Solidesulfovibrio magneticus RS-1: one gene and its partner. The protein of the gene in region 1 interacts with the protein of each later gene in a pairwise test. Links are inferred from orthologs where the notes say so. Each region holds a gene or a part of one and is shown in the gene's direction. Other genes may lie near its edges.

Region 1 (7,389 bases):
CAAGCAGCACAACGTCTTTATCGACCGCTTCCGCTACAAGTCGAGCAAGGCCCGGCAGGCCCAGAGCAAGCTCAAAAACGTGGAAAAGCTCAACAAGGAGATCGAGAGCCTGCGCGGCGACCGGCCCGACGTGCGCGGCCGCACCCTCGATTTCTCCCTGCCCGAGCCCGAGCGCTGCGACAAGACCGTGTGCGCCGCCGCCGATCTGGCCTACCACTGGCCCGACCGCGCGCCGCTGTGGCCGCCGCTCACCTTTCAGCTGTTCCGGGGCCAGAAGGTGGCGCTCGTCGGCCACAACGGCGCGGGCAAGACCACGCTTCTAAAGCTCATCGTCGGCGTCAACAAACCCAACGACGGCCGGCTGGTCCTCGGCACGGGCGTCAAGCTGGGGTATTTCAGCCAGCACCAGACGGAGATCCTCAATACCGAAGGCACGGTCATGTCCGAGATGCGGCGCATGGCCGGCCCCAAGGCCACGCATCTGGAGTGCTGCTCCACCCTGGGGCTGTTCCTTCTGGGCGAGGACTATTGGGACCGCCGGGTGTTCGAGCTCTCCGGCGGCGAGAAGTCGCGGCTGGTGTTGGCGGGTCTCTTTTCGGCGCGGGCCAATTTCCTGGTCCTGGACGAACCCACCAACCACCTGGACCTGGAAAGCCGCGAAGCGCTGGTGCGCGCCCTGGCCGAATATTCGGGCACCATCCTGATGGTCGCCCACGACCGTTATCTCTTGCGCGAGGCCGCCGCCGAGGTCTGGTCCGTGGGGGCTGAGGGGCTGGTCGTTTACGAGGAAGGCTACGCCGCCTACGAGGCGGCCCGGCTGGCCGAGGCCGCCGCCGCGTCCAAGGCCGAGGGGGCGGGCGCGGCCGAGGACAACGCCCAAAGCGCGCCCAAGCTGTCGCGCCAGGAGGACAAGGAGCGCAAGCGCCGGGTGGCCGAGCTGCGAAACGCCCTCTACCGCGACATCAAACCCAAGCGCGAGGCCTTTGAGAAGCTCGAAGCCGAGCTGGAAACCTTGCTGGCCAAGCAGTCCGAAGTCGAGGCCGTCATGGCCGATCCCGAAACCTACGCCCAGCGCGAACTGTTTTCCAAGCTCAGCAAGGAGTACAGCGACCTTTCGCGCGAAGCCGAGGATCTGCTCGCCCGCATGGCCGTCATGGAAGAGGAGATCGCCGATCTGGAGGCCCGCCGGGCCGCCCTGGTGGAGGATGTATGAGCGGGGCCGCCAAAGTTGTCGAGGTGGTGGCCGCCGTCATCTGGAAGGACGGCCGGTATCTCGGCGTCAAGCGCCCCGAGGGCAAGGCCATGGCCGGAGCCTATGAATTTCCAGGCGGTAAGATCGAACCGGGCGAGACGCCGGAGAAGGCGCTGGACCGCGAACTTTGTGAAGAATTGGGCATAAGGCCTGTCACGATTGCCTTTTTCCGCGAAAAAGCGCATGCCTACCAACACCTCTCGGTTCGTCTCCATTTTTTTCACGTCCGGGCGTATGACGGGGAGCCGCTCCCCTTGGAAGGCCAGGACATGGAATGGCTGACGCCCGAACAGGGCAGGACCAGACCGTTTCTGGAGGCCGACCGCGACATCGTGGACGCCCTAGTGGCCGAAACGGCTTGACCCGCCGGCTTATTTGCCGGCAATGCCAACCCCCCTTGAAGAGTTTTTGGGGAAAGGGGGCCCGGGGGAAAACCCCTTTGTGCAAAAAGGGGTTTTCCCCCGGTTCTTCCTTCCCCTCCCCAAAGGAGACGCTGTGCGGATCAGGGAGTTGATGGAGGCCAGGCGGCCGTTTGTTTCGTTGGAGTTTTTCCCGCCCAAGGAGCGTGAGGCCTGGGACGGGTTTTTCGGCGTGGTCGAGAAGCTCATCCCGGTGCGCCCGCTTTTCGTCTCCGTCACCTACGGGGCCGGCGGCAGCACCCATGCCCACACGCTGGAGATCGTCTCGCGCCTGAAGACCGCCTACGGCCTGGAGCCCATGGCCCATCTGACGTGCGTGGGCGCGAGCAAGGACAAGATTCGCGGTTTCCTCGGCGCCCTGGCCCAGGCCGGCGTGGACAACGTCCTGGCCCTTCGCGGCGATCCGCCCAAGGGGCAGGAGACGTTCGTGCCGGATTCCGAGGATTTCCAGCACGCTTCCGATCTCGTGGCCTTCATCCGGGCCGAGTATCCGAACCTGTGCCTGGGCGTGGCCGGCTATCCCGAGTGTCATCCCGAGGCCGTCTCGCCGCAAGAAGATCTGGAGCATCTGCGCCATAAGCTGGCCCTGGGCGGCAGCTTTGCCGTCACCCAGCTCTTTTTCGACAACGACCGCTATTTCGATTTCGTGGCCCGGGCCCGGGCCGCCGGCATTGACGCGCCCATGGTGCCGGGCGTGTTGCCGGTCCTCAGCCTGGCCAGCATCAAGCGGTTTGCCGCCCTGTGCGGCGCGTCGCTGCCGCCGGCCTACATGGCCGAGCTGGAAGCGGCCGATGCCGCCGGCGGCAACGCCGCCGTGGCCGAGGTTGGCATCGCTTACGCCCGCAAGCAGGCCCAGGATCTGCTGCGCCGGGGCGCGCCGGGCGTGCATCTCTACACGCTCAACAAGGCCGAGGCCGTGCTCTCCATCGTCTCGGGCCTGGAATATTAGTCGGGACACCGTCGGGGGCAGAGAGAAGAACCATATTGAAGCCGTTCCCGTTGCGGGTTTCCAAAGGGCGGCAGCCCTTTGGCCGCCGGAGGCTTCTCCCCCTGAACATCTCGCAACGCATTGACGACAATTTTCGCCGCGCTTCCTGTCGGGATGCGCTCGGTTGCGGAGTGCGGCACACACGCAGATTGCCTTACGGAGGATCGTATGGGCGGGGGCGAGTTGGTTGTGGCAGTGGCCGGCGCCACGGGCGCCGTTGGCCGTGAAATGCTCAAGACGCTGGAAGGTCGCGCTTTCCCGGCAACGACCGTGAAAGCCTTGGCGTCCTCGCGCTCGGCCGGCACTACCGTGCCGTTTGCCGGCGGGGAGCTCATCGTCGAGGAAATGACCGAGAAATCCTTTGAAGGCGTCGACATCGCGCTGTTTTCCGCCGGCGGCTCCACCTCGAAACAGTTCGCTCCGTTCGCGGTCAAGTCCGGTTGCGTGGTCATCGACAATTCCAGCGCCTGGCGCATGGACCCCGAGGTGCCGCTGGTGGTGCCCGAGGTCAATCCCGAGGACGTGGACTGGCACAAGGGCATCATCGCCAATCCCAACTGTTCGACCATCCAGATGGTGGTGGCGCTCAAGCCCCTGCACGACGTGGGGAAAATCAAGCGCGTCATTGTTTCCACCTATCAGGCCGTGTCCGGCACTGGCCAGAAGGCCATTGCCGAGCTGGAAACGCAGGTGCGCCAGCTGTTCAACAGCCAGGAACCGGACGTGAAGGTGTATCCGCACCAGATCGCGTTTAACTGTCTGCCCCAGATCGACGTCTTCTCCGATGGTGACTACACCTTCGAAGAGATCAAGATGATCAAAGAGACCAACAAGATCATGGGTGACGACTCCATCAAGGTGACGGCCACCACTGTGCGCGTGCCGGTTTTCTACGGCCACAGCGAGTCGGTCAACATCGAGACGGAAAAAAAGATCACGGCCAAGGAAGCCCGGGCCATCCTGTCCCAGGCTCCGGGCGTCGTGGTCTACGACAACCCGGCCGAGAAGATCTATCCCATGCCGCTGATGGCCGGCGGCGAAGACCCGGTCTTCGTCGGACGCATCCGCGAGGACAACACCATCGAAAACGGCCTGCACCTGTGGATCGTGGCCGATAACATCCGCAAGGGCGCGGCGCTCAACGCCGTGCAGATCGCTGAACTGCTCATGGAACGCGGCCAGGTGCGCGTTTAGGCGGGGAGAGGGAAGAGAAGATGCCTCCGGCGGCCAGGAGAGGCTCTGCCTCTCCTGGACCTCTCCGCCGGGGGCCTGAGGCCCCCGGACCCCCCAATTGGGTAGAAGGGGAGCGTTGGTGCGGACCATGGAAAATGGCGCCGCGACAACGCGCGAATGGTGCTTGCTAAGGCCTCGGAAGCGGGGCAAACGGGGGAAACGGCCGAGCGTCGTTTCCCCCATTTTGCATAGAAGGAGTGTCCCATGCCTGAGATTGCTGACGCCCAAACGTATTTGGAACGCCTGCTGGCCGCGCCGCGCCCCGGGGGCGAGGGCGTGCTGGCGTTTTACGACCACCGTATCGGCGTCATCGGCAAGGACCCGCGACTCATGCTCATGCCGCTGGACGACCATCTCGTCCACCGGGGCGACGGCGTCTTCGAGACCCTCAAATACATTGGTCGCAAACTGTATCAGGTGAAGCCGCATTTCGACCGCATGGCCCGCTCGGCGGCGGCGATCCATCTTGATCCGCCGTGTTCCTGGGACAAGGTCGCCAAGCTGACCCTTGACGTCTGCCGGGCCGGCGGCGTCGACGACGGCATGGTGCGGGTGCTGGTCGGACGCGGCCCCGGCGGCTTTGGCATCGACCCGGCCGAATGCCCGACCCCGAGCCTGACCATCGTGGCCTACCGCTTCCACCCCCGGCCGGCCGTGTCCTTTGCTCAGGGCGTCACCGCCTTTCGCACCTCCATCCCGGCCAAGCAGAACTACCTGGCCCGCATCAAATCCATCGATTACCTGCCCAATGTGCTCATGAAGCGCGAGGCGACCGCGCGCGGCGAAGATTATCCGGTCTGCTACGACGACAAGGGCTTTCTGGCCGAAGGGGCCACGGAAAACATCTGCATCGTGGACGCCGCCGGCCGCTTCGTGGTGCCGGAACTCACCAACGCGCTGACAGGCACCACCTTGCTTCGGGCCGTTGAGCTTATGGAGGGCGAGATGGAAGTGGTCTTTACCGGCATCCGCGAGGAAGACATCGCCACGGCCCGGGAAATGTTCATCCTCGGCACCACCAACGATTGCCTGAGCATCGTGCGCTACAACGGCGTCCCCGTCGGCGACGGCCGGCCCGGGCCGGTGTCGAAAGCCCTCAAGGAACGCCTGGTTGCCGACATCGCGGCGAACGGGACGGCATTTTAGGGTAAGCGAGAAGACCTTCTGTTTTAACGACATACGGTGTAATTACCCACAATGTGCGGGTATTCGTTACTGCGTTGCCGCCATGGTTCGACTGGGAGGACAAAGGGATGAAAATTGAATCCATAAGGCTGCGCAATTTCAAATCCTTCCAGGACGCCGAACTCTCGGACCTGCCAAGCTTCTGCGTCATTGTCGGCGCCAACGGCACGGGAAAATCGACCATCTTTCAGGTGTTTGGTTTTTTGCGTGATGCCATGGCGAGCAACGTCAATGTCGCTTTGGCCAAGTTGGGCGGCAGCCGGGGATTTCAGGAAGTCCGCAGCCGAAACGCCCAGGGTCCCATAGAGATTGAATTGAAGTTTCGGGCTGGCACAGAGAGTCCGCTGACGACCTATTTCCTGCAAATTGGCGAACACAACGGCAAGGCCATCGTTGAACGGGAAATTCTCAAATATCGCCGGGGCAGTAGCGGTCAACCCTGGCATTTTCTGGATTTCTCACGTGGCCAGGGGACAGCGGTCACCAATGAACTGGAGAAAACCAACGATGTTCGGGAATTGGACAGGGAAGAGCAGAAACTGAAATCAGCTGACATCCTGGCCATAAAGGGGCTGGCGCAATTTGAACGTTTTCCGGCTGTGATGGCGCTGGGCAATCTCATAGAGAACTGGCACATCTCGGATTTTCATATAAGCAAGGCCCGGCCGGAACAAGAGGCCGGCTATGCCGAGCACCTCTCCCGGGAGGGCGAGAATCTATCGCTTGTCATAGAATACTTGTACAAGAATAAGCGAACGGCCTTCGACAAGATCTTGTCGCTGCTGCAAATGCGCGTCCCCGGCATTACAAGCGTCGAGTCGAAGACAACGGAAGAAGGCCGAGTCTTGTTGAAGTTTCAGGATGGGGCGTTCGAGGATCCCTTTTTAGCCCGTTATGTTTCCGACGGCACCATCAAAATGCTCGCCTATCTGACGCTGCTCTATGACCCGGCCCCACATCCCCTCCTGTGTGTCGAGGAGCCGGAAAATCAACTGTATCCGAAACTGCTGTGGGAACTCGCCGAGGAGTTCAGGGCCTACGCGCACCGGGGCGGCCAGGTTTTTGTTTCGACGCATTCTCCGGATTTTCTCAACGCCGCCAAATTGGACGAGGTTTTTTGGCTCATCAAGACCAAGGGCTATACCCAGATTCGCCGGGCCAGGGATGACCAACAATTGGCCGCATACATGGCCGAGGGCGACCAGATGGGCTATCTTTGGGAGCAGGGTTTTTTTGAAGGGGCGGACCCTCAATGAAAACACTGGTCTTTTTTCTGGAAGAGCCATCGGCCAAGGCCATGCTGGAGGGCATATTGCCTCGGATTCTGCCACGGCAGTGGCTTGTCAGATATATCGTTTTTCAAGGAAAGCAGGATTTAGAGAAGAACTTGACTAAGAAGATACGCCATTGGCGAATGCCGAATTCCGTGTTCATCGTGATGCGAGATCAAGATGCCGGCGACTGTCGTGCTATTAAATCAAGGCTCAATCTTCTGTGCGAGGGAGCCAAAGACAAGCGCATACTCGTTCGTATTGCTTGCAGGGAGTTGGAAAGCTTCTATTTGGGTGATCTCGCAGCCGTTGAGCAAGGACTCAACCTTTCGGGATTACGAGGCTTGCAACAAAAGAAAAAATACCGAAATCCCGACAGTCTGGGGTCTCCGTCAAAAGAACTTTCCATGCTGACGGGCTATGCCTACGAAAAATTGTCTGGTTCGCGGGCGATAGCCCCTTTTATGGCCCTTGATCATAATTGTTCGAAAAGTTTTCAGGCCCTGCTCACCGGCATTCAAAAAATGGTGGCGGCGTAGCGCAAGACCCGGGCGTGGGGGCCGATATACGTCGTGGAGCGACATGATGCGCCGGCCTGGAAACAGGCCGGCGCGTTCTTTTTCATGGGATCAGCGCCAAGATGCTGGCCGTCCGGCTGCGGGCAAGGATTATCGGGGCAAGACCTTGTCTCCCGGAACCGTTCGCTTCGCCAGGTGGGCGGCCAGGGCCTCGGCTACCTGGCGGCGGCCGGCCAGGTTGAGATGCTCGCAGGCGTAGTCGCGGTCCACGAACTGGTCCTCGGGCAGCAGCGCCGACAGGTCCAGGCAGTCCACGCCGGCCTCGGCCAACGTCCTGACAACGCGCCGGGCGCTGTCCGAGACCGTGGCCGCGAACTCCCCGCCCACAAGCGACATGCCGCCTTCCACGTCGATGGGCGTCAGGTAAAAAAGCGTCGTCACACCGGCCCGGGACAGCCTGGCCGCCGTGTCCAGCAGGTGGCCGATCATGGGATGGCTGGCCGGGATGTCGGTCATGTAGTGC
Region 2 (4,617 bases), 1.7 Mb from region 1 along the record:
GAGGAGCAGGTCATGGGCATGGCCGAGACCATGGTTAAGACCATGTTCCGCGAGGCCGCCGGCGTCGTGCTGCCCGAAGTCTTCCCGCGCATGCCCTTTGCCGAGGCCATCCGCGACTACGGCCTGGACAAGCCCGACATCCGCTTTGGCCTGAAACTCGTGGACGTCACCTCTATCGTGAAAAACTCCGGTTTCCAGGTCTTTGCCAAGGCCGAGCTGGTCAAGGGCATCCGCGTGCCCGGCGGCGCGGCCCTGTCGCGCAAGGAGATCGACGACTTCACCGAGTTCGTCAAAATCTACGGAGCCAAGGGTCTGGCCTGGATCAAGATCAAGGAAGACGAGTGGCAGTCGCCCTTTGCCAAATTCTTGAGCGACGAAGAGAAAAAGGGCCTCACCGACGCCTTTGGCCTCGAAGTCGGCGACATCGTCTTCTTCCAGGCCGGTGCGTCGGACATGGTCAACAACGCCCTGGGCTATCTGCGCCTCCAGCTTGGCGAACGCTTCGAGATGATCCCCGAGGGCAGCTTCGCCCCGGTGTGGATCACCGATTTCCCGCTGCTGGAATACGATCCCGAGGCCAAGCGCTGGGCGGCCCGCCACCATCCCTTCACCTCGCCCCAGCCCGGCCAGCTCGGAACCCTGGAGTCCGCTCCCGGCGAAGCCCTGGCCCGGGCCTACGACCTGGTCCTTAACGGCAGCGAGATCGGCGGCGGCTCTATCCGCATCCACGACCGCGAGACCCAGCGGGCCATGTTCGCCGTGCTGGGCATTGATGCCCAGGAGGCCGAGGACAAGTTCGGCTTCCTGCTGCGCGCCCTGGAGTACGGCGCGCCGCCCCACGGCGGCATTGCCTTTGGCCTGGACCGCCTTATCATGATCCTGGCCGGGGCCAAGTCCATTCGCGACGTCATCGCCTTCCCCAAGACCCAGAAGGCCTTGTGCCTCATGACCGAAGCCCCGGGCGAGGTGTCCACCAACCAGTTGCGCGAACTGGGCATCAAACTGCGCACGCGCGACAAGGATAAGGAACAATCCTGACCCATGCCCCTTGAAATACTGAAATATCCGCATCCTGTGCTGGCGAAAAAGGCCGAGCCGGTGGCCGAGATCACGGACGCAATCCGGGAACTCGCCGCCGGCATGGCCGAAGCCATGTACGCCAACCAGGGCATCGGCCTGGCCGCGCCCCAGGTCGGCGCGTCCATTCGCCTCATCGTCATCGACCTGTCCGGCCCGGACAAGCGCGAAGCGCTCATGACCCTGGTCAACCCCGTCATCACCGCCGCCTCGGGCGAGCAGGAAGACGAGGAAGGCTGCCTGTCCGTGCGCAGCTACCGCACCAAGGTGCGCCGGGCGGCCAACGTCACGGTCACGGCCCTGGATCTGGCCGGTCAGCCCCTGACTATCGAGGCCGACGAGCTTTTGGCCGTGTGCCTCCAGCACGAGGTCGACCATCTGGACGGGGTGCTGTTTATCGACCGCATCAGCCGTCTCAAACGCGCCATGTACGACAAGCGGGTGAAACGATGGGCACAGACGCCCCCAGCCGAGAAGACAAACTCGTAGCGGTCTTCATGGGCACGCCGGAGTTCGCGGCCACGGTGCTCGAGCATGTGCTGGGCAGCCAGGACGTGACCGTGGCCGCCGTCTACACCCAGCCCGACCGGCCCTGCGGCCGGGGCAAGAAGTGCTTGCTCGGGCCGGTCAAGAAGCTCGCCCTGGAGCGCGGCCTGCCCATCCACCAGCCCGAGTCCTTCAAGGACCCGGCCGAGGTGGCCACCCTTGCCGCCTACAAGCCCGACGTGCTGCTGGTGGCCGCCTACGGCATGATCCTGCCCCAGGCCGTCCTTGACGTGCCGGCGCTGATGCCGCTCAACGTCCACGCCTCGCTGCTGCCCGCCTGGCGCGGCGCGGCCCCCATCGAGCGCTCCATCGCCGCCGGCGAGACATTGACCGGCGTCACCATCATGCGCATGGCCCTGGCCCTGGACGCCGGCCCCATGGTCATGCAGCGCACCCTGGCCGTGGGCATAAACGACACCGCCGGGACCATTCGGGCCGAACTGGCCGACCTTGGCGGGCGCGTGCTGACGCACTGCTTAAAGCGCCTGCGTCAGGGCGGCGTGCCCCTGGTCGAGCAGGACGCCACGCGCGTGACCTACGCCAAGAAAATCGACAAGGCCGAGGCCTTGATCGACTGGAACCGGCCCGCCGCCGAGGTCCACAACCATATCCGGTCCATGACCCCCAATCCCGGGGCCTTTTTCTTCTGGAAGCCGGCCGCCGACAAGCCGGCCCTGCGCATCATCGCCCAGCCCGGCAAGGTCGGCTGTCCCCTGCCGTCCGGAGCCAAGCCCGGCGACATCCTGGGACTCATGGACTGCCAGATCGGCATCGCCTGCGCCGACGCCGTCTACCTCGTGCCGGCAGTCATCCCGGCCGGCAAACGGCCCATGAACGCCCAGGCCTTCTCTTGCGGCTACCTCGGCAAATGCGACGAAGACGCCATGGCCGTGTGCGGCCCGCCTGGTGAGTAATATTTAGAATAAGTTATTGATGGAATTGGAATAAGCGAGAAGATGAAGATGCCTCCGGCGGCCGGGGGCCTGAGGCCCCCGGACCCCCCAAATGGGGAAAAGGGGGGTAGGAGCATTGTGGAACGGAGCGAACCGTCGAGAAAACGGCTTTTCATTGGCCTTTTGTGCGGCACGGGACTGGCCGTGTGCGCCGTGCTGGCCTTTGTCTGGGCCGTGCCGTCCATCGGCCTGGCCAACATCCATCCCCTGGCCCCCTGGCTGCTCGGGCTGGTTTGCGCCGCCGCCATCGTCCTGGTGCTGTGGGCCACCCTGGGGCTGGCCGCCAGCGTCGCCCTGGGCCGGCCGTTTCTGGGGTCCGACCACCTGCGCGGCGTCATGGCCCGGGTGTTTTTGCCGCTCATGACCATTTTCGCCCGGCTGTTCCACATCTCCAAAAGCCGGGTCCGGGCGTCATTTATCAAGGTCAACAACGAAATCGTGGCCGCCCGGGCCGGCCGTTATGACGCCGGGCAGGTGCTGGTGCTTCTCCCCCACTGCCTGCAATCCTCGCGCTGCGCCAGACGGCTCACCTACGACATCAACAACTGCAAACGCTGCGGCCAGTGTCCGGTGGACGGCCTTATCGCCCTGTCCGAGGCCTACGGCGTCCATATCGCCATCGCCACCGGCGGCACCATCGCCCGGCGCATCGTGGTGCAAAAGCGCCCGAAACTCATCGTGGCCGTGGCCTGCGAACGCGACCTGACCAGCGGCATCCAGGACACCTACCCCATCCCGGTCTACGGCGTGCTCAACGACCGGCCAAACGGCCCCTGCCTGGACACCCAGGTCGCCCTGCCCCATCTGGAGGCCGCCTTGCGCTTTTTCCTGGCCGGCGCGGAAGAAAAACCGCCCCTTTTCGAGGCTTTTCCCGGTTTGTCGCGTTTCGTGCCCGCCGGCGGTGCCCGATGACCCCGCCGCGCCCGCCCCGGGGGCCGCGTCCGCCGCGTCCCCATCGGCCCTCGCCCGCCGCCCGGCCGGGCCAGACTTTCCACGATGGTCAGCCCGGCCAACCGAGCCACCCGGGCGCCTTGCCGCCGGCCCGGCGCATTGCCCTCACCGTCCTTGGCCGGGTGCTGCCCAGCCCCAAATCCCCGGGACAGGACGTCCAGGCCGCCCTGGACGTGGCCCTGGCCGATTCCACCCTGGACCCTCGCGACCGGGGCCTGGCCACGGAGCTGGTCTACGGCTATCTGCGCCTGTGCGGCCGTTTGGACTACATTTTGGCCCAGTTCCTGAAAAACCCGACCGCCGTGCCCCTGGCCGTGCGCCGGATTCTTGGGCTGGCCGCCTACGAGATTCTCCACTGCGCCAAGGTGCCGGCCTACGCCTCGGTGGACTGGGCCGTTTCCGCCGTGCGCAAGGCCGGCGGCAAGGGCCTTTCCGGCATGGCCAACGCCGTGCTGCGCCGGGTGGCCGCCGATCCCGGCGCGTTCGAGGAGCCGGGCTTCTACCGCCGCGACCGGCCCTCGGAAGCCGTGTATTTGAGCCGGGCCTTCTCCTGCCCGGAATGGATCGTGTCCCTGTGGCTCGGCGCTTGCGGCCCGGACGAAACCCGTCAGCATCTGGCCGCCCAGGCCGAACCCGCGCCCCTGGGGCTTCGGGTCAACGGCGCCCGGCCCGAGGCCCAGGCCTTGTTCAACGCCCTGGCCGCCCTGCCCGGTGCGCTGTACGCCGTTTTCCCGACCATCGCCGTGCCCACCGGTACGGACTTCGCCGCCGCCGGCCTCAATTTGCCCGAGCTGCTGGCGTCCGGCGCGCTGTCGCGCCAGTCCGCCGCCGCCCAGGACGTGCTCTACCGTCTGGACCTGCCCGAGTGGCCGGAGCCGATCTTCGACGCCTGCGCCGGACGCGGCGGCAAGACCCTGCTCATCGCCGAAGCCGGCAAGCGCGTGTTTGCCGCCGACATGCACGCCGCGCGTCTGGCCGGTCTGCCCCGCGAGGCCGCCCGCCTGGGCCTGCCGCCCATCCCGGCCTTTCGCGCCTCGGCCACCAGGATGGCCTTGGGCGCTCCGGTCGGAACCATCCTGCTCGACGCGCC

Evidence for each region.
Region 2: the proteins of DMR_RS07450 (region 1) and def interact in binary tests that used the Escherichia coli proteins (3 or more experiments, as listed by UniProt). The link is inferred for Solidesulfovibrio magneticus RS-1 from one-to-one orthologs.

What each region holds. Positions count from the first base shown.
Region 1 is NC_012796.1:1,770,714-1,778,102, forward strand. Bases 2,062-4,840 are described here. They hold DMR_RS07450 (aspartate-semialdehyde dehydrogenase), read left to right. Parts: upstream 2,062-2,827; coding sequence 2,828-3,853; downstream 3,854-4,840. Other genes in these bases: metF (methylenetetrahydrofolate reductase [NAD(P)H]), read left to right, coding at 2,062-2,620; DMR_RS07455 (aminotransferase class IV), read left to right, coding at 4,097-4,840. In the rest of the region: DMR_RS07435 (ABC-F family ATP-binding cassette domain-containing protein), read left to right, coding at 1-1,213; DMR_RS07440 ((deoxy)nucleoside triphosphate pyrophosphohydrolase), read left to right, coding at 1,210-1,614; more of metF, read left to right, coding at 1,748-2,061; more of DMR_RS07455, read left to right, coding at 4,841-5,038; DMR_RS07460 (AAA family ATPase), read left to right, coding at 5,146-6,333; DMR_RS07465 (DUF4276 family protein), read left to right, coding at 6,330-6,887; DMR_RS07470 (hypothetical protein), read right to left, coding at 7,017-7,389.
Region 2 is NC_012796.1:30,452-35,068, forward strand. The notes cover bases 1-2,803. They hold def (peptide deformylase), read left to right. Parts: upstream 1-1,041; coding sequence 1,042-1,566; downstream 1,567-2,803. Other genes in these bases: aspS (aspartate--tRNA ligase), read left to right, coding at 1-1,038; fmt (methionyl-tRNA formyltransferase), read left to right, coding at 1,575-2,537; DMR_RS00155 (DUF116 domain-containing protein), read left to right, coding at 2,655-2,803. Also shown: more of DMR_RS00155, read left to right, coding at 2,804-3,488; DMR_RS00160 (transcription antitermination factor NusB), read left to right, coding at 3,485-4,617. UniProt on the Escherichia coli protein: Removes the formyl group from the N-terminal Met of newly synthesized proteins. Requires at least a dipeptide for an efficient rate of reaction. N-terminal L-methionine is a prerequisite for activity but the enzyme has broad specificity at other positions.